3 regions of the Kitasatospora sp. NPDC056800 genome follow, and region 1 is predicted to be linked to each of the others. Evidence: riboswitches for the same ligand, from Rfam matches in the RefSeq annotation. Region 1 holds a riboswitch; each other region holds the start of a gene.
The links. Region 1 has a riboswitch for cobalamin ahead of ACFRQN_RS03465 (ABC transporter substrate-binding protein). Riboswitches for the same ligand answer to the same signal wherever they lie in the genome.
Positions count from the first base shown of each region.

Region 2: linked by a shared signal. The riboswitch ahead of ACFRQN_RS01425 (HoxN/HupN/NixA family nickel/cobalt transporter) and the one ahead of ACFRQN_RS03465 (ABC transporter substrate-binding protein) in region 1 are both predicted to bind cobalamin.
Region 3: linked by a shared signal. The riboswitch ahead of ACFRQN_RS25775 (CoA-acylating methylmalonate-semialdehyde dehydrogenase) and the one ahead of ACFRQN_RS03465 (ABC transporter substrate-binding protein) in region 1 are both predicted to bind cobalamin.

Region 1 covers NZ_JBHUAL010000008.1:36,861-44,427, reverse strand. The annotation lists gene ACFRQN_RS03495 (cytochrome P450) at 1-622, opposite strand, end outside; gene ACFRQN_RS03490 (NAD(P)/FAD-dependent oxidoreductase) at 673-2,040, opposite strand; gene ACFRQN_RS03485 (ferredoxin) at 2,030-2,281, opposite strand; gene ACFRQN_RS03480 (ferredoxin) at 2,467-3,210, opposite strand; gene ACFRQN_RS03475 (ABC transporter ATP-binding protein) at 3,207-4,022, opposite strand; gene ACFRQN_RS03470 (iron ABC transporter permease) at 4,019-5,098, opposite strand; gene ACFRQN_RS03465 (ABC transporter substrate-binding protein) at 5,095-5,964, opposite strand; cobalamin riboswitch at 6,194-6,400, opposite strand; gene ACFRQN_RS03460 (shikimate dehydrogenase family protein) at 6,513-7,406, opposite strand; gene ACFRQN_RS03455 (3-dehydroquinate synthase family protein) at 7,408-7,567, opposite strand, start outside.
Region 2 covers NZ_JBHUAL010000003.1:59,801-67,367, reverse strand. The annotation lists gene rpmB (50S ribosomal protein L28) at 1-215, opposite strand, end outside; gene rpmG (50S ribosomal protein L33) at 360-524, shown strand; gene ACFRQN_RS01425 (HoxN/HupN/NixA family nickel/cobalt transporter) at 591-1,706, opposite strand; cobalamin riboswitch at 1,737-1,950, opposite strand; gene ACFRQN_RS01420 (metalloregulator ArsR/SmtB family transcription factor) at 2,033-2,416, shown strand; gene ACFRQN_RS01415 (hypothetical protein) at 2,539-4,212, shown strand; gene ACFRQN_RS01410 (AAA family ATPase) at 4,257-6,263, opposite strand; gene ACFRQN_RS01405 (putative quinol monooxygenase) at 6,335-6,661, opposite strand; gene ACFRQN_RS01400 (Fpg/Nei family DNA glycosylase) at 6,797-7,567, opposite strand, start outside.
Region 3 covers NZ_JBHUAL010000130.1:16,295-23,861, reverse strand. The annotation lists gene ACFRQN_RS25775 (CoA-acylating methylmalonate-semialdehyde dehydrogenase) at 1-1,431, opposite strand, end outside; cobalamin riboswitch at 1,641-1,832, opposite strand; gene ACFRQN_RS25770 (alcohol dehydrogenase catalytic domain-containing protein) at 1,972-3,015, opposite strand; tRNA gene ACFRQN_RS25765 (tRNA-Cys) at 3,133-3,203, opposite strand; gene ACFRQN_RS25760 (hypothetical protein) at 3,410-4,222, shown strand; gene ACFRQN_RS25755 (polysaccharide deacetylase family protein) at 4,230-4,889, opposite strand; gene ACFRQN_RS25750 (hypothetical protein) at 5,151-5,405, opposite strand; gene ACFRQN_RS25745 (anion permease) at 5,402-6,556, opposite strand; gene ACFRQN_RS25740 (fatty acid desaturase family protein) at 6,927-7,567, shown strand, end outside.

The sequences.
Region 1 (7,567 bases):
GTTCGCCGAGGTACAGCCCCATCTCCGTCCGGGCCTGGAGGGCCACCCGCTGCCGCTCGGCCGGGTCGGTGCCGGGGGTGGGGTCGAAGCCCTCGATCAGGGTCTCGGACCAGGCGTGGAACCGGGGTTCGTCCTCGCGCGGCACCCCGAGCAGCCGGCAGATCACGGTGACGGGGAGCGGGTAGGCGAAGTCCTCGACGAGGTCGATCCGGTCGCGGCCGCGCAGCCCGTCGATCAACTCCCCGGCGATCGCGGTGATCTCGTCGTGCATGGCGTCGACCCGGCCGGGCGCGTGCGGCGGGCCGAAGGGCCGCATGGCCAGGTTGCGCAGCCGTTCGTGCTCAGGGTCGTCCCGGCCGATGAAGGCGACCGGGACGACCTGCACCTCGTCCGGGACGGTGCGGTTGCGGCGGTCGGAGCTGATCCGCGGGTCGTGGAGCAGCGCGGCGACCTCGTCGTAGGTGCCGACCAGGTAGCCGCCGTCGTCCTGGCGGGCCACGCCGTGCTCGCGCAGCTCGGCGTAGAGGGGGTAGGGGTCGGCGCGGTTGGCGTAGTCGGTGATCCGGCGGTACAGCGTGCCTGGGGATCCGGTGCTGCTGCCGGGGGTGTCGGTGGTGGCCATGGCGGGCTCCTCGGGGGTGGCGGCGGCGGTCCGCGGCGCCGGGACGGTGCTCAGCCGTCCCAGCGCCGAAAGGTCAGCCGCCGGTCGGGCAGGTGACCGGTGAGCGCGACGGTGGGACCGTGCGAGAGCACCTTCGGATCGGGCACGTCGGACGGGACGGGGGTACGGGAGGGCGGCGGCTCCACGCCGACCCAGTCGGGCGGGAACGGGGCGGCGGTCTCGATCAGCCCCTGGTAGTGCTCCAGCCACTTGGCCCGGTTCACGCTCACGGCGGCCGTGATCCGGCCCCGGTACCCGTAGACCGCGACGAACCGCCGCTCCTCCGGCGAGCCCTGGGCGACCACCACGTGGTCGGAGAAGGTCGGCACGCCGACGGACTTGATGTTGAGGCCGAACTGGCTGGACCAGAAGGCGGGCACGCTCAGGTGCGGCAGCCGGCGCGGCCCCGGGTTGACCATGTTGTGGGCCGCCACCGCGGCCTGGGCGACCGCGTTGCCCCAGTGTTCGAGGGAGAGCAGCTGGTACTCGAAGAGCGGGTGCGGGAAGCGGGCGACATCACCCGCGACGAAGACGTCGTCGGTGACGATCCCGTACATGTCGAAGGCACGGCAGCCGGCGTCGCAGGCGATGCCACGCCGACCGGCGGCGAGCCCGGAGTCGGCCAGCCACTCGGTGTTGCGGACGGCCCCCAGGGCGACCACGGCGACGTCCGCCTCGATCCGGCTGCCGTCGGAGAGCTCGGCCCCGGTGAGCCGACCGTCCCGGCCGTGGAGCGCGGTGACGGTCACCCCGCAGCGCAGGTCGACCCCGTGGGCGCGCTGGACCCTGGCCGCGAAGGCGCCGAAGGCCCCGCCGAGGGCGCCGACCAGCGGGGCGGGGCCGCGCTCCGCGACCGTCACCGCCACGCCGCGCTCCCGGCAGGCGGAGGCGATCTCGGAGCCGGTGAACCCGGCACCGATCACCAGCACCCGCCGAGGGCCGGCCGCGAGCCGCTCGGCCAGCCCGGCCGCGTCGTCGGCGGTGCGCAGGGTGAACACCCCGTCGAGGGCGGCCTGCGCGGGGTCCGGCCAGGGCCTGGCCCGGGTGCCCGTCGCGATCAGCAGCCGGTCGTACGGCAGCCGTTCGCCGTTCGCGAGCAGCACCTGCCTGGCCGCCCCGTCCACGCCGGTCGCGCGGACGCCGAGCCGCCACTCCGCGTCCACCTCGCGGCGGCGCGGCAGCGCGGTCTCCCCGGCGCGCACCCGCCCGAGCAGCACCTGCTTGGACAGCGGCGGACGGTCGTACGGGGGGCGGCGCTCCTCGCCGACCACGGTCAGCCGCCCGGCGAAGCCCTCGTCGCGCAGCGTCTCCGCGGCGCGCAGCCCGGCCAGCGAGGCGCCGACGACGACGATCCGGCCGCTCCGGAGGTCACCGCACACCGGACCGGCCCTCCCCGCCGGGGCTGTCTGGGCCGACGGCCCCGGCCTCGGCGCGGTCCTCGACCAGGATGGCCTGCACCGGACACGCCGCCGCGGCCCGCAGGACGCGCTCCCGCTGCCCGTCGGGGGGCTGCGGGGTGTATATCAGGGCCTCCTCGCCGTGCAGCTCGAACACCCGGGGCGCGAGGAACGCGCACTGCGCGTAGCCCTGGCAGCGGTTGAGGTCGACGACGATCTTCACGGACACTCCTCCCGGCCGGGTCCGTATCCGTCCTACCGCCGCCGCCCCGGCCGCGCGCCCGGGGGTGCTCCGCGGGAGGGGTCGCGGAGCGTGGCCGCCCGCGCCGGTGCGCGGCGTCGGCAACGACGGGAGCGACGGTCCGCACCACGCGGTACGGACCGCCGCTCCCGGGCCGGTGGCCGCGGTCAGTCGTCGTGGTGGTCCGCCCGCTCCCTCCGGTGGCGGGGGAGGCGGTGGGACTCGAGCGGTCGTCCGCCGGCGAGGTGCTCGGTGACGATGAGGGCGGCGGTGGCCGGGTCGACGTTGCCGTACCAGACGTCGTCCGGCTGGACGCTGATGACGGGGGCCTGGTTGCAGGGGAACTGGCAGCCCGTCTGGGTGACGAGCACGTCGTCGTCGCCGAGGCCCTGCTCGGTCAGTCCCTGGACCAGGGCGCGCAGTCCCTCCTCCACGCCCTTGGCCGCGCAGCGCGGGCCGCGGCACACCATGACCTGGTGCCGGTGGCCGGGCACGTCCTCCCAGGCCGCGGAGGTGAGGCCGGGCTCCGTGCCGGTGACGGCCTTCGTCGCCGCGGCCACCGTGGGGACCGCGTCCGGCGAGTCGGCGAGGCGGGTGGCGACGAGGAGTTCGGGACGGTGTCCCGCGCGCTCGCGCCACCAGTGCGCGGCGATCCGCCGGAGCCAGGACTGGCCCGGGCCGGAATCCGTGAGGCGGACGCCGACCAGCACCACGGTCCCGGTGCCCGCGTCGGCCAGCCTGGTCAGCTCGGCCGACAGGGACGGGTCCGCCAGCTGCAGGAACGCGATCGAGGCCCGGTGCGACGCCGCCGCCCGGAGGAGTTCGTCACGGCGGACGGCCTCCCCGGCCGACATGCCGACCAGGACCACGGCACTGCGGTGGGCGGGGGCATCCGGGGCGGGGGAGGTCATGGCGTCGTCCTTTCGTGGAGCAGTCCGTTCCACCGGATGTGCGGTCTGTCGTGCCGGGGGTGCCGTTCCACGGTGACGTCGACGCCGTAGACCTCCGCGATCGTGCGCGAGGTGAGCACCTCGGAGCCGGGCCCGTGGGCGACCAGCCGGCCGTCGAGCAGGACGGCGACCTCGTCGCAGTAGGCGGCGGCGAGTTCGAGGTCGTGCAGCGCGGCGACCGTGGTGATGCCCAGCCCGCGGACGGTTTCGAGGAAGCCGAGTTGGTGGCGCAGGTCGAGGTGGTTGGTGGGCTCGTCGAGCAGCAGCACGTCGGGCTCCTGCGCCAGCGCCCGGGCGAGCTGGACCCGCTGCCGCTCGCCGCCCGACAGCGTCGGCCAGGAGCGGTCGAGCAGGTGGCCGACGTCGGCTGCGGCGACGGCGTCGGCGACCACGGACCGCTCGTGGGCGTCGGCGGCGGAGTCCGTCGGCACGGGCCAGCGGCCGCGGTGCGGCGTGCGGCCGAGCTCGATGACCTGACGAACCGTCAGCGACAGCCGGGTGTCCGCCTGCTGTTCCATGAAGGCCACCCGTCGTGCCCGCCGGCGGGCCGTGAGGGCGTGGAGGTCCTCGCCGTCCAGGAGGACCCGGCCCGCGCTCGGCCGGGTCAGTCCGGCGACCGCGCGCAGCAGGGTGGTCTTCCCGGCGCCGTTGGGCCCGAGCAGGCCCGTGATCCGGCCGGGGCGGAAGGCGATCGAGACCGCGTCCAGCAGGGTGGCTCCGCCGATGCGGACACCGAGTCCCTCCGCGCGCAGCCCGACAGGCGTCGTCGTCACTGCGCCCTCCCGTCGGCCCGCCCCTGGCGCCACAGCAGCCAGGCGAAGAACGGCGCTCCGAGCCCGGCCGTGACGACGCCGACGGGGATCTCCCGGTCGGGGAGGACCGAGCGCGCCACGACGTCGCTGCCCACCAGGAGGGACGCGCCGACCAGCGCCGACACGGGCAGCAGGAGGGCGTGGCGCGGGCCGCAGACGAGACGGACCACGTGCGGGACGACTAGGCCGAGGAACCCGATGACGCCGGTGTTGGCGACCAGGCACGCGGTCACCAGCGCGGCGGTGGCGACGAGGACCCAGCGGGTGCGCTCGACGTGGACGCCGAGGGAGCGGGCGGCGGTCTCGCCGAAGGCGAAGGCGTCCAGGTCGCGGGCCGAGGAGGCCAGGACCGTGACACCGACCAGCGCGACCGCCAGCAGGAAGACGGCGGTGGGCCACCGCACGCCGGCGACCGAACCCAGCGTCCACTCCATGACCCCGCGCGCCGCGTCGCGGTCCCCGAGGACCATCACCACGAACGAGGTGTAGGCCCCGCACATCTGGCCGACCGCGATGCCGGCGAGCACGGTCCGGGCGGTGGGCAGCGACCGGGTTCGGGCGCCGGCCAGGGCCAGGACGACGGCGGCGGCGAGCAGGGCGCCGGCGAAGGCCGCCGTCGCCACCGCGCCGGTGCCCACGGCGCCGGTCACGCCGACGCCGAGGACGATCACGGTGACCGCGCCGGCGGCGGCTCCGTCCGAGATCCCGAGCAGGAAGGGATCGGCCAGGTCGTTCCCGGTCAGCGTCTGCAGCACCGCGCCGCAGACCGCGAGGCCGGCGCCGGTGGCGGCCGCTCCCAGCACCCGGGGCAGCCGCAGCTGCCAGACGATCTGGTCGTCCAGCAGCGTCACAGGCGGGTCGCCCAGCCCGAGACGGCGCGCCACGACCTCGATCACCGTTCCGACCGACTCGTGCTGCGAGCCCACGGCCAGGCCGAGGAGCAGGGTGCTCAGGAGCAGGGCCGCGGCGACGGCCAGGGCCGCCGTCGCGCGGCCCGGACCAGCGGGCCGCACGACGGGGTGGGGCGCGGTGGTCATGAAGCCGGGTGCAGTCGGCCCAGCCCGTCGGACACCCGGGCGGCACCGTCGGCGAGCAGCACGCCGGGGGTCGACTCGGAGAACGGCACCGTCACGAAGGCCTTGCGCTGCACGGCGGTGAGCTTGCTCAGGACCGGGTCGTTCTCCAGGTAGTCGATCTTGGACTGGGCGGTGTCCCAGTCGGCGTCCGCGACCACGATGGCGTCCGGGTCCGCCGCGACGACCTTCTCCCAGCTCACGTTCTGCCAGCTGCCGGGCAGGTCCCCGAAGACGTTGCGGGCGCCCACGGCGTCGAGCACGAGTTGGGGGCCGCCCTGGCCGGTGCCGACGTACGGCGTCTTGGTGTCCGAGTCGAACCACAGGACCTTCAGGCCCTTGCCCGCGGCCGTCGCCGTGAACTGCGCCAGCTGCTGCTCCTGCTGCCGCTGGATCGCGGCGGCCCGCTCCGGGACGCCGAAGACCTTGGCGACGTCGTTCAGCTCGCCCCACGCCGCCTGCCAGGTCGTCGGCGGCACCTGGTTCTTGTCCGAGCAGCCGAACGGGGACAGGTACGACGGGACGCCCTGGCCGCGCAGCTCCTCCCGGGTGCCCGCGACCTTGTCGGTGAACGCGGTGGAGTAGGAGGCGTACAGGAAGTCGGGACGGGCCGCGAGGAGGTTCTCCTTCGTCGGGTACTTCTTGGAGAGCACCGGGACGGAGTCGTAGGCGGCCTTCCACTTCTCCGGGACGGAGTCGTCGAGGTAGGCGGTACCGGCCATGCGGGACTGCAGGCCGAGGGCCAGGGCCACCTCGGTGGCACCCTGGTTGAGCGTCACCAGCCGCTCGGGCGGCGCGCCGACCGTCACGGTGGTCCCGCAGTTGTCCACGCTGACCGGCGCGGCACTTCCGGTCGCCCCGCCGGACGCGACGGGCGCGGGGGCGCCCGCGCACCCTCCGAGCACACCGACGAACAGCAGGGCCGTGACGGCCCGGCCGACACGTGTCGGACCTGTGGGACGTACGGGACGCATGGAGCGCGCGGAGCGCATGGAACGTATGGATCGGACCGGATGCGGGTACGGCTGACCGCTGGGCACGTGTTCTCCAAAACCCTCGTGGAACATGTCGCGCCGTGGCCGGTCTCCTGGCTTCCGCATCAACACGCCGCGACCGACCTTCCCGAGCGGCTCTCCCAGCCCGCCCAGTGGCCCTGACCGCTGGCGAAAGCCGGTCAGCGAGGGCCGCGGAACTCCGCGGCAACAGTGGCGAGGGCCGCACCGGACTCAGACCGGTTTCCCGAACACCACGGCGATGGCACGCTATCAGGCGTGGTCAGGTCGGTGGCGACCGGCTGGTGGGATGATCGTTTGGATCGTTCCCGGGGACGGGGGAGGGAACGGCCACGGGGGTCGGCCGGCTCCGGAGGGACGGGGGATCACCCCGGAAGGCGGAAGAAGGAGCGGTAGAGCGGCAGTTGCTCGGCGAGCATGTGGATGCCGGGGTGGGTGGCGAGGCCGAGGGCGGCGGCGGTGCGCAGCAGCGGGGTCTCGGCGGGCGTCATGATGATGTCGGCGACCAGCGCGCCGGGCACCAGTGGGGCCGGGTCGAAGGGGAGCGGGTCGGCCGGGTCCAGGCCCAGCGGGGTGGCGTTGACCGCGAGGTCGACGTCGGCGGGCGGGCACGGGGCGGCGGCCACGCGGCCGGGCCAGCGGGTGCCGAGCCGCTCCAGCAGGGCGTCCACCCGGCCCCGGTCGGGATCGGTGACGGTGAGTGCGGCGGCCCCTTCGGCGAGCAGGGCGGCGGCGATGGCGAGCCCCGCGCCCCCGGCGCCGGCCAGTGCCACCCGCAGCCCGGCCGGGTGGTGCCCGGCGGCGGCCAGGCCCCGGACGAACCCGGCGCCGTCGAAGTTGTCGCCGTACCAGCGGCCGTCCGGCTCGCGGCGCAGCGCGTTGGTGCTGCCCAACAGGGCGGCGGCGTCGCTGAGTTCGTCGGCGTGCCCGCACATCGCCAGCTTGTGCGGGACGGTGACCAGCAGCCCGTCCAGGTTGGCGACGGCCTTCAGCCCTCGGACGACCTCGTCCAGCCGGTCCGCCGGGGCGTGCACGGGGACGAGCACGGCGTCCACGCCGCTCGCCGCGAACAGCGGGTTGAGCAGGGCGGGCGCCTTGGCCTGTGCGACCGGGTCGCCGAGCACCGCGAACAGCCGGGTGCGGCCGGAGATCGGCGGGCGGGCGGCCGGCGCGTCGGGTGCGTCGGGTGCCGGTACGTCGGCGGCCGGTACGTCGGGGGTCGGCAGGTCGGGGGTCGGCAGGTCGGGGTGAAGGGACACCTCAGGCCTCCCCGGCGGCGGCGCGCGGCATGGCGTCCAGCGTGCGGGCGACCAGTGACTCGGGGACGTCGCTGACGAGTTCGGCGCCGCGCGGGCCGTCCAGGACGAAGGAGAGCCCGTCGACGGCCTTCTTGTCCAGCCGCATGAGGGCGATCAGCGCC
Region 2 (7,567 bases), on a different contig from region 1:
CGGATGCGGGCGACGGCGGCCTCGATGCCGATCGCGTCGACGGTGCGGATGCCCTTGGCGCTCAGCGCCAGCCGGACGTACCGGCCCTCGCCGGGCAGCCAGTAGCGCTTGCGCTGGATGTTGGGGTCGAAGCGGCGGCCGGTGCGGCGGTGCGAGTGCGAGATCGCGTTGCCGAAGCCGGGCCGGCGGCCGGTGAGTTGGCAGCGGGCGGACATGGGTGCTCCCTGGCGTCCGGGAATGGGCAGGACCGGGCTCACGTTACACCAGATGAAAATGACTTCCATTTCGATGTACGGTTCGAGCCAACCCCTCGGACCGGAACCCGAGACCCCGACCCCCAGACCCCAGGAGGACGTCCCATGGCCCGCAGCGAACTGCGCCCGGTGATCAGGCTCCGCTCCACCGCCGGCACCGGCTTCACGTACGTGACCCGCAAGAACCGCCGCAACGACCCGGACCGGATGGTCCTGCGCAAGTACGACCCGGCCGCGGGCCGGCACGTCGACTTCCGCGAGGAGCGCTGACCCCGGACACGCGAACGGCGCCTCCCCGGACTCGGGGAGGCGCCGTGGGTGGCCGGGCCGCTCGGCTCAGGAGCCCTCGGGCGTCCAGCGCTGCTCGACCCGGGCGAGCTTCCAGTACCCGATCGCGATCGCCCAGACCACCACGAACAGCCCGGCGATCGCGTAGCCCACGTTGTCCAGCGAGATGTCCGCGACGAACCCGGTGACCGGGTCGGTCAGGTCGAGCTTCTCGTGCAGCACCCCGACCAGCTCGATGGTGCCGATGATGAAGGCCACCGCGATCGACAGACCCGTGATGGTCAGGTTGTAGTACACCTTCCGGACCGGGTTGGCGAAGGCCCACTGGTACGCGAAGTTCATGAACGTCCCGTCCAGGGTGTCGAACAGGCTCATCCCTGCCGCGAACAGCAGCGGCAGGCAGACGATCGCGTACCAGGGCAGCCCGGAGGCCGCGCCCGAGCCGGCCATCACCATCAGGGTGACCTCGGTCGCGGTGTCGAAGCCCAGGCCCAGCACCATGCCCACCGGGAACATCTGCCCCGGCCGGGTGATCGAACGGGTCGCCCGGTTCAGCACCCGGGCCATGAAGCCGCGCGAGTCGAGGTGCGCCTCCAGCTCCTTCTCGTCGAACTTCCCGGCCCGCATCGAGCGGAACACCCTGAGGATGCCGAGCAGCGCCGCCAGGTTGAGCGCGCCGATCAGGTAGAGGAACACGCCGGAGGTGGTCGTCCCGATCACGCCCAGCCACTTGTGGGTGGCCGACTCGTCGTCCATCAGCGTGTTCGCCAGCTGCGCGCCGCCCGCCACCAGGGCGGCCATCAGCACCACCATCGAGGAGTGCCCGAGGGCGAACCAGAAGCCCACCGAGACCGGCCGCTTGCCGTCCGCCATCAGCTTGCGGGTGGTGTTGTCGATCACCGCGATGTGGTCGGCGTCGAAGGCGTGCCGCATCCCGAGGGTGTACGCGGTGATGCCGAGGCCCACCCCGAAGACCTGGGTACCGACCGCGTACCGCTCGGGCGCGACCAGGAAGATCAGCGTGCCGAAGGCCACCACGTGCATGGCCACGATCACCGCCATCAGCCCGGCCGTACGGACGGTGTCCTCGCGCCGCCATCTGAAGCTGGGCAGCACGGAAGGGGCCGGCTTCGCGCCGGCGGCAACGGTTTCGGGCAGGGTCATCTGCGGATCACGCTCCAGCACCTCGTGGAAAACCTCGTGAGATGCCGTGGCCGGTCTCCTGGCTGACGGGATACCCGTGCCCGCCTTCCCAGGTGCGCGAGGCACCCAGTGGCTCCGTGGGCACGGACGACGTTCCTCCGCGGGCGGAGGAACGACCCGATCACAGTGGCGAGGGCCGCTCCGGGCTGGGACCCCTGAGGGTCCGTCACCGGTCTTCCCGAGCACCACGGCGGGGAACACCGTAGGGGCCGCGCCCCGACCCGTGCAAGGCTGCGCACCTGCGCAGGTGTCCAGGATCACAGGCGACCGCCTGCAAGAATGTCCGCATGCATCTCGTACCGGCCGACCGCGCGGGCCACCGCACCATCGACGGGCACCGGGTCTGCGAGGCCATCGCCGCGATCGGCGACCCCGCGCACGTCCGGTCCTGGGCCGAGCGGTTCTCCCTGCTCGCCGACCCCGGACGGCTCGCCCTGCTGCTCGCCCTCCACCGGGCCGGCCCGCTCGCCGTCAGCGACCTCGCGGTGGCCACCGGCATGCGCGACCCCGCCGTCTCCCAGGCCCTGCGGCTGCTCCGTACGGCCGGCGTGGTCACCGGCGACCGGGACGGACGAGTGGTGCGCTACCGGCTCGTGGACGAGGCCATGCGCCCCCTCCTCGACGAGTGCGCCGCCGCCGAGCACCACGAGCCCAGCGCGGCAGTGGGCTGACCCCTCCCGCCGACGCCTGCCCGACCTGCTGACTCCCGCTCGGTCCGCCGACTCCCGCCCGGGCCGCTGACTCCCGCTCGGGAAGGCGCGCCGTGAACGGCCCCGGCCAGTACGATCATGATGTGCCGTCCCACCCCCATGCCTGGCCCGCCGACCGCTGGAACACCGACCCGGTCAAGGCCCGCGTGCTGGCGGTCGCCCGCACCCTCACCTCGGCCACCCGGGTGCTGGACGTCCTCTCCCTGCTGAGCCCGCACGGCATCGAGTGGTACTTCACCGTCAACCCCGGTTCCGTCTTCGCCGACCGCGCCCTGGACGACTACCTGCACGGCCTGTCCGGCTTCACCGTGCTGGACTGGGACGACGCCGTCCGCCACCGCTTCGACCTGGCCGTCGCCTGCGCCGTCCACTCCTCCATGCACCGCCTGGACGCCCGCCTCGTCGTCCTGCCGCACGGCGCCGGCTACAACCGCCTGGTCACCGAGTCCACCGGCGACACGGTCAGCGCCGCCGGCCTGTCCCGCAACGAACTCACCCACCGCGGGCGGGTGTTCGTGGACGTCCTCGGGCTCTCCCACCCCGAACAGCTGGACCGGCTGCGGACCTCCTGCCCCGAGGCCCTGGACGTCGCCCGGGTGGTCGGCGACCCGTGCTTCGACCGGATGCTCGCCAGCCGGCGCTCCCGGGACGGCTACCGCGCCGCGCTCGGCGCCGTCGGCGGCCGACGGCTCGTCGTCGTCAGCTCCACCTGGAGCGAGCACTCGTTATTCGGCCGCCACCCCGACCTGCCCCGGCGGCTCGTCCGCCAACTGCCCGCCGACGAGTACACGGTGGCCGTCGTCCTGCACCCCAACGTGTGGAGCCGCCACGCCCCCGGGGCGCTGCTCGACGACGCCCGCCGGATGGGCCTGCGCCTGATCCCGCCCCACCAGGGCTGGCAGGCCGCGCTCGTCGCCGCCGACTGCGTGATCGGCGACCACGGCTCGGTCACCGTCTACGGCGCCGCCCTGGAACACCGCACCATGCTCGTCGCCACCGGCGCCGCCGAACTCGACCCGCGCTCCCCCAGCTACGCCTTCGGCCAGGCCGCCCCCGTCCTCGACCCGGACGGGGACCTCGCCGCCCAGCTCGAACGGGCCCTCGCCGAGGCCCCGGCCGGCCTGCGCGAGATCACCGACCGCTCGCTCGCCCACCGCGGCGAATCCGCCCGGCTGCTGCGCCCGCTGCTCTACTCCTTCCTGGACGGCCTGGACGAACCCGGGGACGAACCGGCCCTGCCGCCCTACCCCAGGCCCGTCCCCTGCCCCGGGGCCGCCGAGTGGCCCACCGCGTACGACGTCGAGGGCAGCACCGAGGGGACCGAGGTGAGCCTGCGGCGCTACCCCTTCCACCCGGACGACCACACCCCGCGCGGCTTCCACGCCCTCACCGACGAGCACCCGGGCGACGCCCTGCGCTACACGGCCGAGGTGATCGCCCGCACCGAGGCGCACGCCGAACGCACCGCCACCCGCTGGCTCGCCGACACCGCCGCCGAACTGCCCGGCCTCGCCGTCGCGGTGGCCGCCCTCGGCCCGGCCCGCCACCTGCTCCGGCTGCACGGCGGCCGACTGCTGGAGGCCCGCGCCGAACCGGACTGGGGCCGCCCCGACCCCGCCGTCGACCCGCTGCTGCTCGGCTCCGCCGTGGCCTGCTGGCTCGCCGACGGCGGCGACCCGGCCGGCCTCCCCGAGCACGGACTCACCGTCCGCACCGGCGGGGACCGCACCCGGGTGTCCTTCCGTACCGGGCCCTGACCCCGCCCGCCCGCTACGGACCGCCCCTCGGCCCGGACCGCCCCTCAGCCCGCCAGCTGCCGCAGCCGCTCGCGGCTGCGCTCCGCCAGCTCCGCGTCGTCCAGCTCCTCGGCGAGGGTGACGAGCAGGGTGTGGGCCTGCGCCTCCTTCGCGTACTGGTTCCGCTCCTTGGCCCGCCGGGCGCAGTCGTCCGCGTGGGCGACGGCGAGGTCCAGCTGCCCGAGGGCCCGGTGGGCCCGGGCCCGGACCAGCGGCAGCTTCATCAGCATGTCGTTGTCCCGCGTCCGCCCGGCCCGGGCGGTGGCCTCGGCCAGCAGGGTCAGCGCCTCCTCCGGACGGCCGTCGGCGATCAGCGCCTGCGCCAGGTTGTAGCTCTGGACGATCTCGCCGTGGTCGTCGCCCCGGTTCTCCGCCAGGGCCAGGGTGAAGCGCTCCACCGCGTCGCCCGGGCGGCCGTCGGCCAGGCAGAGCAGGCCGTCGGTCTCGTAGAGCACCCCGACCACCCGGCGGTTCGTCACCAGCGGGACCAGCTCCGTGGCGAGCGCCAGCTGCTCGGCGGCGAGCCGGTACTCCTTGCGCTCCTGGTGGGCGCGGGCGAGCTGGTTGCGCATCTTGACCACGGCGGCCGGCTGGTTGTCCCACTGGGCCGACTCGATGCCGAGCCGGTGGGTGGCGATCCAGTCGTCGTAGAGCTTGCGGCCGTGGTACAGCGGCCAGAGCGACTCGCAGAGCCGCCACACCTCGCCGTGCCACCCCTGCGCGGCCGCCTCCTCCACCACCGCGCGGAAGTCGGCGCGTTCGGCGTACAGCCACTCCAGGGCCGCGGCGTCGGAGGCGAAGCCGGGCAGGTCGTCGCCGCTCGGGTCCTGCAGCCGGAGCCGGTCCCTGCCCATCGTCCGGTCGGCGAGCGAGGCACGGCCCCGGAAGTACGCCACGACGCCGGCGAGGAGCCCGGCGCGGTCGGGCAGCTCCCGCGTCCGGCCGTAGGCGTGCAGCCGCACCACGTCGTGGGCCCGGAATCGGTCCTCGCCGTCGTCGTCCACCACCTCGTCGAGCACGTGGACGCCACGCAGCTCCCTGACCGCCTGCTCGGCGCGCTCGACGCCGACCGCCCGCGCCAGTTCGGCGGACACGAAGGGGCCGGGGTGCACGCCGATCAGCTGGTAGAGCGCCCGGCCCGGCGCCGACAGCCGCTCGTGGACCAGGTCGTACGTCGCGCCGAGATCGCTCTCCTCGTCCTCCAGCATCGCCAACCTGCCCTCCCGGTCGTGCAGTTCGGCCACCACCCGGCCGACCGGCAGGCTGTCCCGGTCCAGCAGCTGGCTCCCGACCGCGTTCAGCGCGAGCGGCAACCCGCCGCACAGCTCGACCAGTTCGGCCAGTTCCCCGTCGGTTCCCCGCCCGGAGCCCACCCAGCCCCGCACCAGTTCGGCGCCCGCCGCCGCGCTCAGCGGCCCGAGTCGGCGCACCTCGGCGCCGTCCATCCGCAGCGCGGGCAGCCGCCGCCGGCTCGCGACCACCACCAGCCCGCAGGCGGGGAGCAGCGCCCGGACCTCCGCGGCGTGCTCGACGTTGTCCAGGAAGAACAGGCACCGGCGCCCGGCGGTGGCGGTGCGGAAGGCCGTGAACCGCTCGGCCTCCACGGCCGGGGGCTCGGCGCCCAGGGCGCGCAGGAAGCCGGCCAGCAGCCCGGGGAGGTCCACCCCGCCCTGGTGCCGGTAGGCCTTCAGGTCGGCGTAGAGGTCCCCGCCGGGGAAGCGCTCCCGGTGGCGCTCGGTGAACTTGGCGATCAGCTCGGTCTTCCCGACCCCGCCGAGGCCGGTGAACACCACGACCCCGAGTCCGCCCTCCTCGACCCGGTCCAGCGCGCCGGCCAGTGCGGCGAACTCCGGTTCACGGTTGACGAACGGGCCGTGCGGCGCGCGCACCTGACGGGGCGTCGGCACCGTCGGCGGCTGGTGGAGGTGCACCGACCCGATGCTCCCGGCCTGCACCACATGGCCGCCCACCGTGGCGCCTGACACGGTGTTGGCCACCTCGTGCCGCTCCATCCGCCTGCTCCCTCCGGCCGCCCGGGCCCCAGCCTACGGGCTGGGCACCCGGCCGGAGGGGCGCTCGGGTGTCACCGGGGGGTGATCTCGCCCATCTCGCCCCAGCCGTCCATGCCGGGGATCTCGATCGAGACGATCTGCGGCTTGGCGGCCACGGCGTACGACATCTCGTCCATGGCCTTGGTGAAGTGCGCGGACTCCACGTGCTCCTTGCCGGCGTCGCCGTCGCGGAACGCCTCGACCAGGACGAACTCGTTGGCGTTGTCGACGCTGCGGGACCACTCGAAGAAGAGGTTGCCGGGCTCGCTGCGGGTGGCCTGGGTGAAACCGTCGACCAGGTCGAGCCACTCGTCGGCGCGCTCGGGGCGGACCGCGAACTTGACCGTAATGAAGATCATGGGACTTCCTTCCCTTCCACGTTCACACGTGGCCGTGCGGACAGGTGCCCGCCGCTCGGCGGGCACCCGTCCATCGTCGCAGGTCAGAAGGGCTCTCCACGACACGGGGGCGTTGCGCGTCCCGGCCGGGGCCGGTCACGCCGCCTGGCAGGCGGGGCACCAGAAGAGGTTGCGGGCGGCGTGCTCCTCCGTCCGCACGTCGGTGCCGCAGACCAGGCAGGGCATGGCGGCCCGCCGGTAGACGTACACCTCGCCGCCGTGGTCGTCCACCCGGGGCGGGCGGCCCATCGCCTCGGGGGTGTGCTCGGGGCGGACGGTGTCGATCCGGCCCGCGGTGACGCCCTCGCGCATCAGGGCGACCAGGTCGGCCCAGATCGCGTCCCACTCCCGGCGGGTGAGGTCGCGCCCGGCGCGGTGCGGGTCGATGCCGTGGCGGAACAGCACCTCGGCCCGGTAGACGTTGCCCACCCCGGCCAGCACCTTCTGGTCCATCAGCAGCGCCGCGACGGTCGTCCGGCTGCCGGATATCCGGCGCCAGGCGGCCTCCGGGTCGGCGTCGGCGCGCAGCGGGTCGGGGCCGAGCCGGGCGGCGACGGCGGCCTTCTGGTCGTCCGTGACGAGCGCGCAGGTGTTGGGCCCGCGCAGGTCGGCGTAGCCGTCCTCGTTCTCCAGCCGCAGCCGGACCAGCCCGACCGGCTCGGGCGCCGGGCCGGTGCCGAAGGTGAAGCCGCCGTAGAGGCCGAGGTGGACGTGCACCCAGGCGCCCTCCTCGAAGCCGAGGAAGAGGTGCTTGCCGGTGGCCTCCGCGCCGGTGAGCAGCTGCCCGTCGATCACCTTGGCCTCGTCGGCGAACCGGCCCTGCGGGCTGGAGACCCGCACCGGGCGGCCGCCGAAAGCCTCGCGGTT
Region 3 (7,567 bases), on a different contig from region 1:
GCGGGTGCGGGTGTAGAAGCGGATCGAGTCCGGCCCGTGCTGGTTGAGGTCGCCGAACGCGGAGCGCTTCCAGCCGCCGAAGGTGTGGTACGCGATCGGCACCGGGATCGGGACGTTGACCCCGACCATGCCGGTGTTCACCCGCCGGGCGAAGTCCCGGGCGGTGTCGCCGTCCCGGGTGTAGATGGCCACCCCGTTGCCGAACTCGTGCTCACTGGGCAGCCGCAGCGCCTCCTCGTAGTCGGCGGCACGCACCACGGTGAGCACCGGCCCGAAGATCTCCTCCCGGTAGATCCGCATGCCGGGCGTGACCCGGTCGAACAGCGAGGCGCCGAGGAAGTAGCCGTCCTCGTGCCCGGCCAGCCGGAAGTCCCGTCCGTCGACGACGAGTTCGGCGCCCTCCTCGACCCCGAGGTCCAGGTAGCCGCGCACCCGCGCCAGCGCGTCGGCGCCGACCAGCGGGCCGAAGTCCGCCGCCGGGTCGTCCGAGCGCCCGACCTTGAGCGCGCCGATCCGCTCGACCAGCTTCGCCACCAGGGCGTCCGCCGTCGCCTCCCCCACCGGGACGGCCACCGAGATGGCCATGCAGCGCTCCCCGGCCGAGCCGTACCCGGCGCCGATCAGCGCGTCCGCCGCCTGGTCGAGGTCGGCGTCCGGCATCACGATCAGGTGGTTCTTGGCCCCGCCGAAGCACTGCGCCCGCTTCCCGTGCGCGGCGGCGGTGGCGTACACGTACTGGGCGACCGGCGTGGAGCCGACGAAGCCGAGCGCCTGGACGCGCGGGTCCTCCAGCAGGGTGTCCACGGCCTCCTTGTCACCGTTGACGACGTTGAGCACGCCCGGCGGCAGCCCGGCCTCCAGGAACAGCTCGGCCAGCCGCAGCGGCACCGAGGGGTCGCGCTCCGAGGGCTTGAGCACGAAGGCGTTCCCGCAGGCCAGCGCGGGCGCGGCCTTCCAGAGCGGGATCATCGCCGGGAAGTTGAACGGCGTGATGCCCGCGACCACGCCGAGCGGCTGGCGCATCGAGTACACGTCGATGCCCGTCCCGGCGTTGTCGCTGAACTCGCCCTTCAGCAGGTGCGGGATGCCGGCGGCGAACTCCACGACTTCCAGGCCGCGTTGGATGTCGCCGTGGGCGTCGGCCACGGTCTTTCCGTGCTCGGCGGAGAGCAGCCGGGCCAGCTCGTCCTTCTCCTGCTCGACGAGCTGGAGGAACCGCAGCAGGACGCGGGCCCGCCGCTGCGGGTTCCAGGCGGCCCACGCGGGCTGGGCCTGCGCAGCGTCGGCGATCACCGCCTCGACCTCGGCGCGGCTCGCCAGGGGCACCCGGGCCTGCACCCGGCCGGTGTTGGGGTCGTACACGTCGCCGAAGCGGCCGGAGGTGCCGGCGGTGGGCTTGCCGGCGATGAAGTGGGTCAGTTCTCGGACCATCGGTTCCTACTCTCGACAGGGGTGGGGAGAGGAGGAATGGAGGCCGCCGCCGGTCGGCGGGCGCACGGTGGTGCGCCCCTCGGCACGGGCGTACGACGGTGTGACGGTACGTCAGGACGCGGGCGCCCCGGCGGTCGTCGGCACGGGACAGCCGGGCGCGGTGGAACGGAAGCAGCCCGGAGTCATGTGTGTCGTCTCCATCCTCGTGGAAAACACGAACCACCCGCGGCCGGTATCCTGACTCCCGGATCACCGCACGCCCTCAGGCCTTCCCGGCTGGCTGCCAGTGGCCGTCATCTGCGAGGACGGACTCCCCGGTCACAGTGGCGGGACCGTGCCGGACTCACACCGGCTTCCCTGACACCGCGGACCTGCCGTCGACCATATAGTTGGACGTCCTAGTAAGTCCAGGGGTACGCGCCCGCGCCGCGCCGCCGGAGGGCCGCTCACCCCCGTCCACCTGCCCGGACACGCCGGGAGCCGGCCCCGAGGGACCGGCTCCGATGGCCGACTCCGAGGGCCGACTCCGAGGGCCGCCGCTCAGCGGCCGGTGGTGACGACCATGCGGAAGCGGGCCCGATTGGCGGCCATCTTCTCCACCGCCGCCGCGGTCCGCTCCAGCGGCACCTCCTCGACCCAGGCCCGCACCCCCGTCTGCGCCGCGAAGCGCAGCGTGTCCTGGGTGTCGACCGCGATGCCCGAGGAGTGCGCGTAGACCTTCCGGTCGCCCTGGATCAGCTGCAGGGCGCTCAGCTCCAGCGGCTCCGCCGGGAGTCCGACCATGACGAGCTCGCCCCGACGGGTGATCCCGTCGATCGTCGCCACCACGGCGGGCGCGTTGGTGACGGTGGACAGGACCACCTTCGCGCCCCCCAACTGCCGCAGGGCCTCGGCGACATCGCCCGCGGTGCTGTCGATGTAGTGGGCGGCGCCGAGCCGGAGCGCGAGCGGCCCCTTCTCCTGGCCGCGGGCGATGGCGACGGTGCGGAAGCCCATCTTCTCGGCGAACTGGACGCCCAGGTGGCCGAGTCCGCCGATCCCCAGGATGGCGACGGTGTCCCCGGGCCGTGCGGCGGAGCGGCGCAGGGCGTTGAAGACCGTCACCCCCGCGCAGGCCAGTGGCGCCGCCTCGACCGCGGTGAGCTCGTCCGGGATCGCCGCCAGGGCCACGGCCGGGACGACGACGGAGTCGGCGAACCCGCCCGGATAGGCGACGCCCGGGATCTCGACCCGCGCGCAGTGCAGGCCGTCGCCCGCCCGGCACGCGTCGCAGTGCCCGCAGCTGCCGCCGTACCAGCCGACCGCGACCCGGTCGCCGACCCGCCAGCCCTCCACGCCCTCGCCGAGGGCGTCGACGCGGCCGGCGATCTCGTGCCCCGGGGTGATCGGGAAGGTGCTGCCGGGCAGCAGGCCGCCGGCGATGAGCAGGTCGGAGTGGCAGACCCCGCACGCCTCCACGGTGATCCGCACGGCTCCCGGGCCGGGCTCCCGCGAGGGGACCTCGACCAGCTCGGGGGCCGCACCCGGCCCCGCGACCTGGACGGCGCGCAGCGCGGCGGCCGAGCCGCTGGGGGAGGTGGTCATGAGCGATCCCTTCGCCGGGTGATGTGCCCCGGAGCCCCAGGTGACCGCACCGCTCGTCCTGTTCCGGGCGCGCCTTTCGAGACGGATCGAAATGTCTCGAAAGAACTCGGAAGTAAAAGGTGGAGATAGGAATCGAACCCATCTGAACGGCCCTGCAAGCCGCCGCCTAGCCACTCGGCCACTCCACCCCGACAACGATGGAAACATTACACGCACATGAACACGGACCCTGACCAGAATTCCCCGGGAACGGCGATGTTTCACCCCATGGGGCTCTTAGTGCGTCTAGTGTTATTTCTTTCGACATGGCGCCGGTAGGGTCCGACGAGCCAGCGCGTAAAAGACCGGGTGCGCTAGCCTGTGCCGATATCTCCGACCCGATGGGATTTCACTGATGGCCGTTGAGGAATCACGGTTCACCCATACCGCGGAGCCGCTCTGCGGAACCGCCGCGAACCGGTGCCAGTACAAGAACCTGCCCCTGCGCGACCTTCCCCCACTCGGCGTCGTGCGCCGCGCCAGGATCGCCCGCGAGGGCCTGCGCGAGCGCCGCGCCGACGTTCCGGCGCCCGGCCGGCCCTCCCGGTTCGCCGAGGGGGACTGGGTCCGGGTGAAGGACGAGGCCGCGGTGCGCGCCACCCTCGACGCCAAGGACCGCCACCGCGGCCTGTGGTTCACCGGCAGCCAGTGGTCGTTCTGCGGCGGCGTCTACCAGGTCGAGCGCATCGTGCGCCGCATGATCGACGACCACTACCGGGTGCGGCGCCTGTCGGGCACCGTCGCGCTGGCCGGCGCCACCTGCCACGGCGCCGACGGCGCCCAGGGCTGCGGGCTGGACTGCGCCCTGCTGTTCCGCGACGAATGGCTGGAGCCCGCGCCCGCGCCGGTCCCCGCCCCCCGTCCCGTCGCCCTGTGGGCGACCGTGCGCGGCCTCGCGGAGATCCGCGCGACCCTCGACCCCGACGGGCGCCTGCACGGCGTCCCCTTCCAGCCGGGGATGGAGCAGCACACCGGCACCCGTCACAGCGCCCTCGAACTGCGCCACCGGTCCCTCGCCTGGTGGCAACACCCCACCGGGGGGCGCTGGTTCATCCTCGACGGCCTGCGCTGCGGTGGCGAGCCGCTCGCCACCGGCTGCGACCGGCGGTGCGCCCTGCTCTGGCACGAGTCCTGGCTGCACCTGGAGCCGGCCGCCACCGCCCCCTGAGCGACCGTCAGCGCAGCCAGCGGTCGCGCACCAGCTTCGCGGTCAGGTGCAGCGGCCCGTCCCGGTCGCCGACGTAACATCGGGGAAGCGCGAACTCCCCGCCGTGGACACCGGGGCTGACCGCGCACCCGTACCCGTACCCGGTGTGCGCCACCGCCTCCACGGCGGCGTCGTCGAGCGAACCGTACGGGTAGCAGAACCCCTCGACCGACCGGCCCGTGAGGTCCTCCAGCACGTGGCGGCTGTCGGCGACCTGGGCCGCCAGATCCCGCGCCCCCAGGCCCGCCAGCCGCCGGTGCGTCAGCCCGTGCGAGCCGATCTCCACCCCCTCGGCGGCGGCCTCGCGGACCTGGGCCGCCGTCATCAGCGGCTTGCGCGGGCCCTGCTCGTCCCAGTCGTTGTACCCGCCGAGCCGGCCGGCCACCACGTAGACCGTCGCCGTGAAGTCGTACTCCGCAAGTGCGGGCAGGGCCTCCTCCACGAAGTCGCGGTATCCGTCGTCGAAGCTGAGCCCCACCTTTCCCGCGGCGGTTCCGTTCCGGTGGGAACGCATCAGCTCGCCCACCGACACCCCGCGCAGTCCGCGCGCGGACAGCCAGCGCAGCTGGCGGCGGAATCGCGCGGGGTCGACGGTGATCAGATAGGGATCCTCGGTCGCCGACGTCACCGAGTGGTACATCAACGTCCACGGGAGACGCGCCGCATCCAGGGCGAGTGCGCTTTCCGAACTATTGCGTGGTCGAACGAGTCGCATGTTCCGCTCCTGCCGTCCAGTGGCCCCGTCCGTTCAGGTGGCCCTCGGAGAAATTGCATTCTGGCAGCGTCGGGCCCGGCTTCCATTCGCGCCAGGCGACTCCGTACCATTTCACCCGGTTGCCGGAGCGGAATTCGGCGGGGCCCGCCCGGGCCGGGCCGGGGCGGCGGACGGTCAGCGGTGGTTGACGATGACGTAGATGCCCCAGCCGATCGCCGCGAGCACCAGCGCGAAAATGAGTCCGGCCAGGGTGGAGCCGACCGGGCCGGCGGTGGGCCGGACGGCCGCCGCCTCGTCGGCCGGGCCGGACGGGCCGGACGGGTTGAGCAGGCGCAGGCCGAGGGCGAACAGCGCGGGCAGGCCGGCACCGGTGACCAGGCCCACCACGACGATCTTCCAGACCGCGTCCAGGTTGACCCAGGAGTTCACGACCTCACCTCGTCCTTGACGGGCTCCGGGGCCACCGAACCGGTCCAGGCGGCGTTGACGTTCTCCGGCGTCACGGCCGGGTAGCGGGAGGCGGCGAAGAAGGCGACCGACGCCAGCACCAGCACGGTGAAGATCACCGCCACCCCGGTCGTCCCGCCGATCCCGTTCGCGGTCCAGTAGGCGACCGCGCCGACCCCCGCCGCGGCCGGCAGGGTGAGCAGCCAGGCCGCCACCATCCGGCGGGCGAGCTGCCAGCGCACCACGGCACCGCTCCGCCCGATCCCCGAGCCCAGGATCGACCCGGTGGCCACGTGGGTGGTGGAGAGCGAGTAGCCGAAGTCGGTGGAGCAGAGGATCACCGCGGCCGAGGCCGACTCGGCGGCCATCCCCTGCGGCGGCTCGATCTCCACCAGCCCCTTGCCCAGCGCGCGGATCACCCGCCAGCCGCCGATGTAGGTGCCCAGGGCGATCGCGAGCGCGCAGGAGACGATCACCCAGTCGGGTGCCTTCGCCCCGGCCTGCAGGGTGCCGTTGGCGATCAGGGCCAGGGTGATGGCGCCCATGGTCTTCTGCGCGTCGTTGGTGCCGTGGGCGAGCGAGACCATGGAGGCCGAGCCGATCTGGCCGAGCCGGAACCCGCGTCCGCGCGGGCCCTCGGGCACGTCCCGGGTGAGGCGGTAGACCAGGAGGGTGCCGACCACCGCCACCCCGCCGGCGATGAACGGCGACAGCGCCGCGGGCACGATCACCTTGGAGACCAGCCCCTGCCACTTGACGGCCGAGGTCCCGGCCGCCGCCACCGTCGCCCCGACCACCCCGCCGATCAGCGCGTGCGAGGAGCTGGAGGGGATCCCGAGGAACCAGGTGGCCAGGTTCCACAGGATGCTGCCGGTCAGGCCGGCGCACACCACCGTCAGGGTCACCTCCCCGCTGGCGACCAGGCCGTTGGCGATGGTCGCCGCCACGGCGGTCGACAGGAACGCGCCGACCAGGTTGAGCACCGCCGAGACGGCGACCGCGACCCGCGGCGGGAGGGCGCCGGTCACGATCGAGGTCGCCATCGCGTTGCCGGTGTCGTGGAAGCCGTTGGTGAAGTCGAAGCCCAGCGCCGTGACGACCATCAGCGCCAGGACCGCGTCGTTGCCGGTCACGGACCCGAACCTAGCCCGCGTACCGGGACACGCCCGGTTCGGCGACGACCCGGCGCGCCGCGCGGCGACGGGCCGCCATCCGGTCGGATCAACATACGGTCACGCCCCCTCGTCTGCCGGACGGACGGCTCCAGGAGCCCGATCGCGTCGACGGCCTCCCCACAATCCACTCCCCCGGCGGCAGCCCGTACGGATTCCCGACCTCCGAACGGCGGGCCGTCAGCCCGTGGCCGCCACCCGCCCGATCGGGTCGCATTCACCGGCAGCGCGGGACACCGACGGGTCGGGTACGGAAGGCTCAGGGCCTTCGAGCCCCAGGCACGCAGCACGGACACGGCCGGCCGGGGCGGCCCGAGACCGGATTGGTGGCATGACCGTTCAGGACATCCCGGACCCCCCGAGCACCGGGACCGCCCGGCGCGGCGAGTTCGCCGAACTGTACCGGCGCGTGGCGCAGGCCGGTCTGCTGCGTCGGCGCCCGCTGTACTACGCGTGCCGGAGCGCGGCACTGCTGGCCGCGCTGGCGGGGCTGCTGGCCGGGTTCACCGCGCTCGGCGCGAGCTGGTGGCAGCTCGGCCTGGCGCCGCTCTTCGCCCTCGTGCTGGGCCAGTTGGCGCTGCTCGGCCACGACGTCGCGCACCGCGCGGTGTTCGCCGACCGCCGGACGACCGACCTGGTGGGCATCGTGCTGGGGAACCTGGTGGTCGGCATGAGCTACGGCTGGTGGGTCGACGACCACAACCGGCACCACGCCCACCCGAACCGCGAGGGCCAGGACCCGGCCGCCGACTCCCTCCTCTTCGCCCGGACCGCCCAACAGGCCGATCGGACACGGGGGTTACGGCGGTTCGCGGCACGGCACCAGGCGGCACTGTTCTTCCCGCTGCTGTCCCTCCAGGCACTCGGCCTGCTCGTCGCCACCGGCCTGACCCTCACCCGCGGCACCGTCAGGTACCCGGCGCTGGAACGCACCCTCGCCGTACTGCACTACGCCGTCGCGGCGGCCCTGAC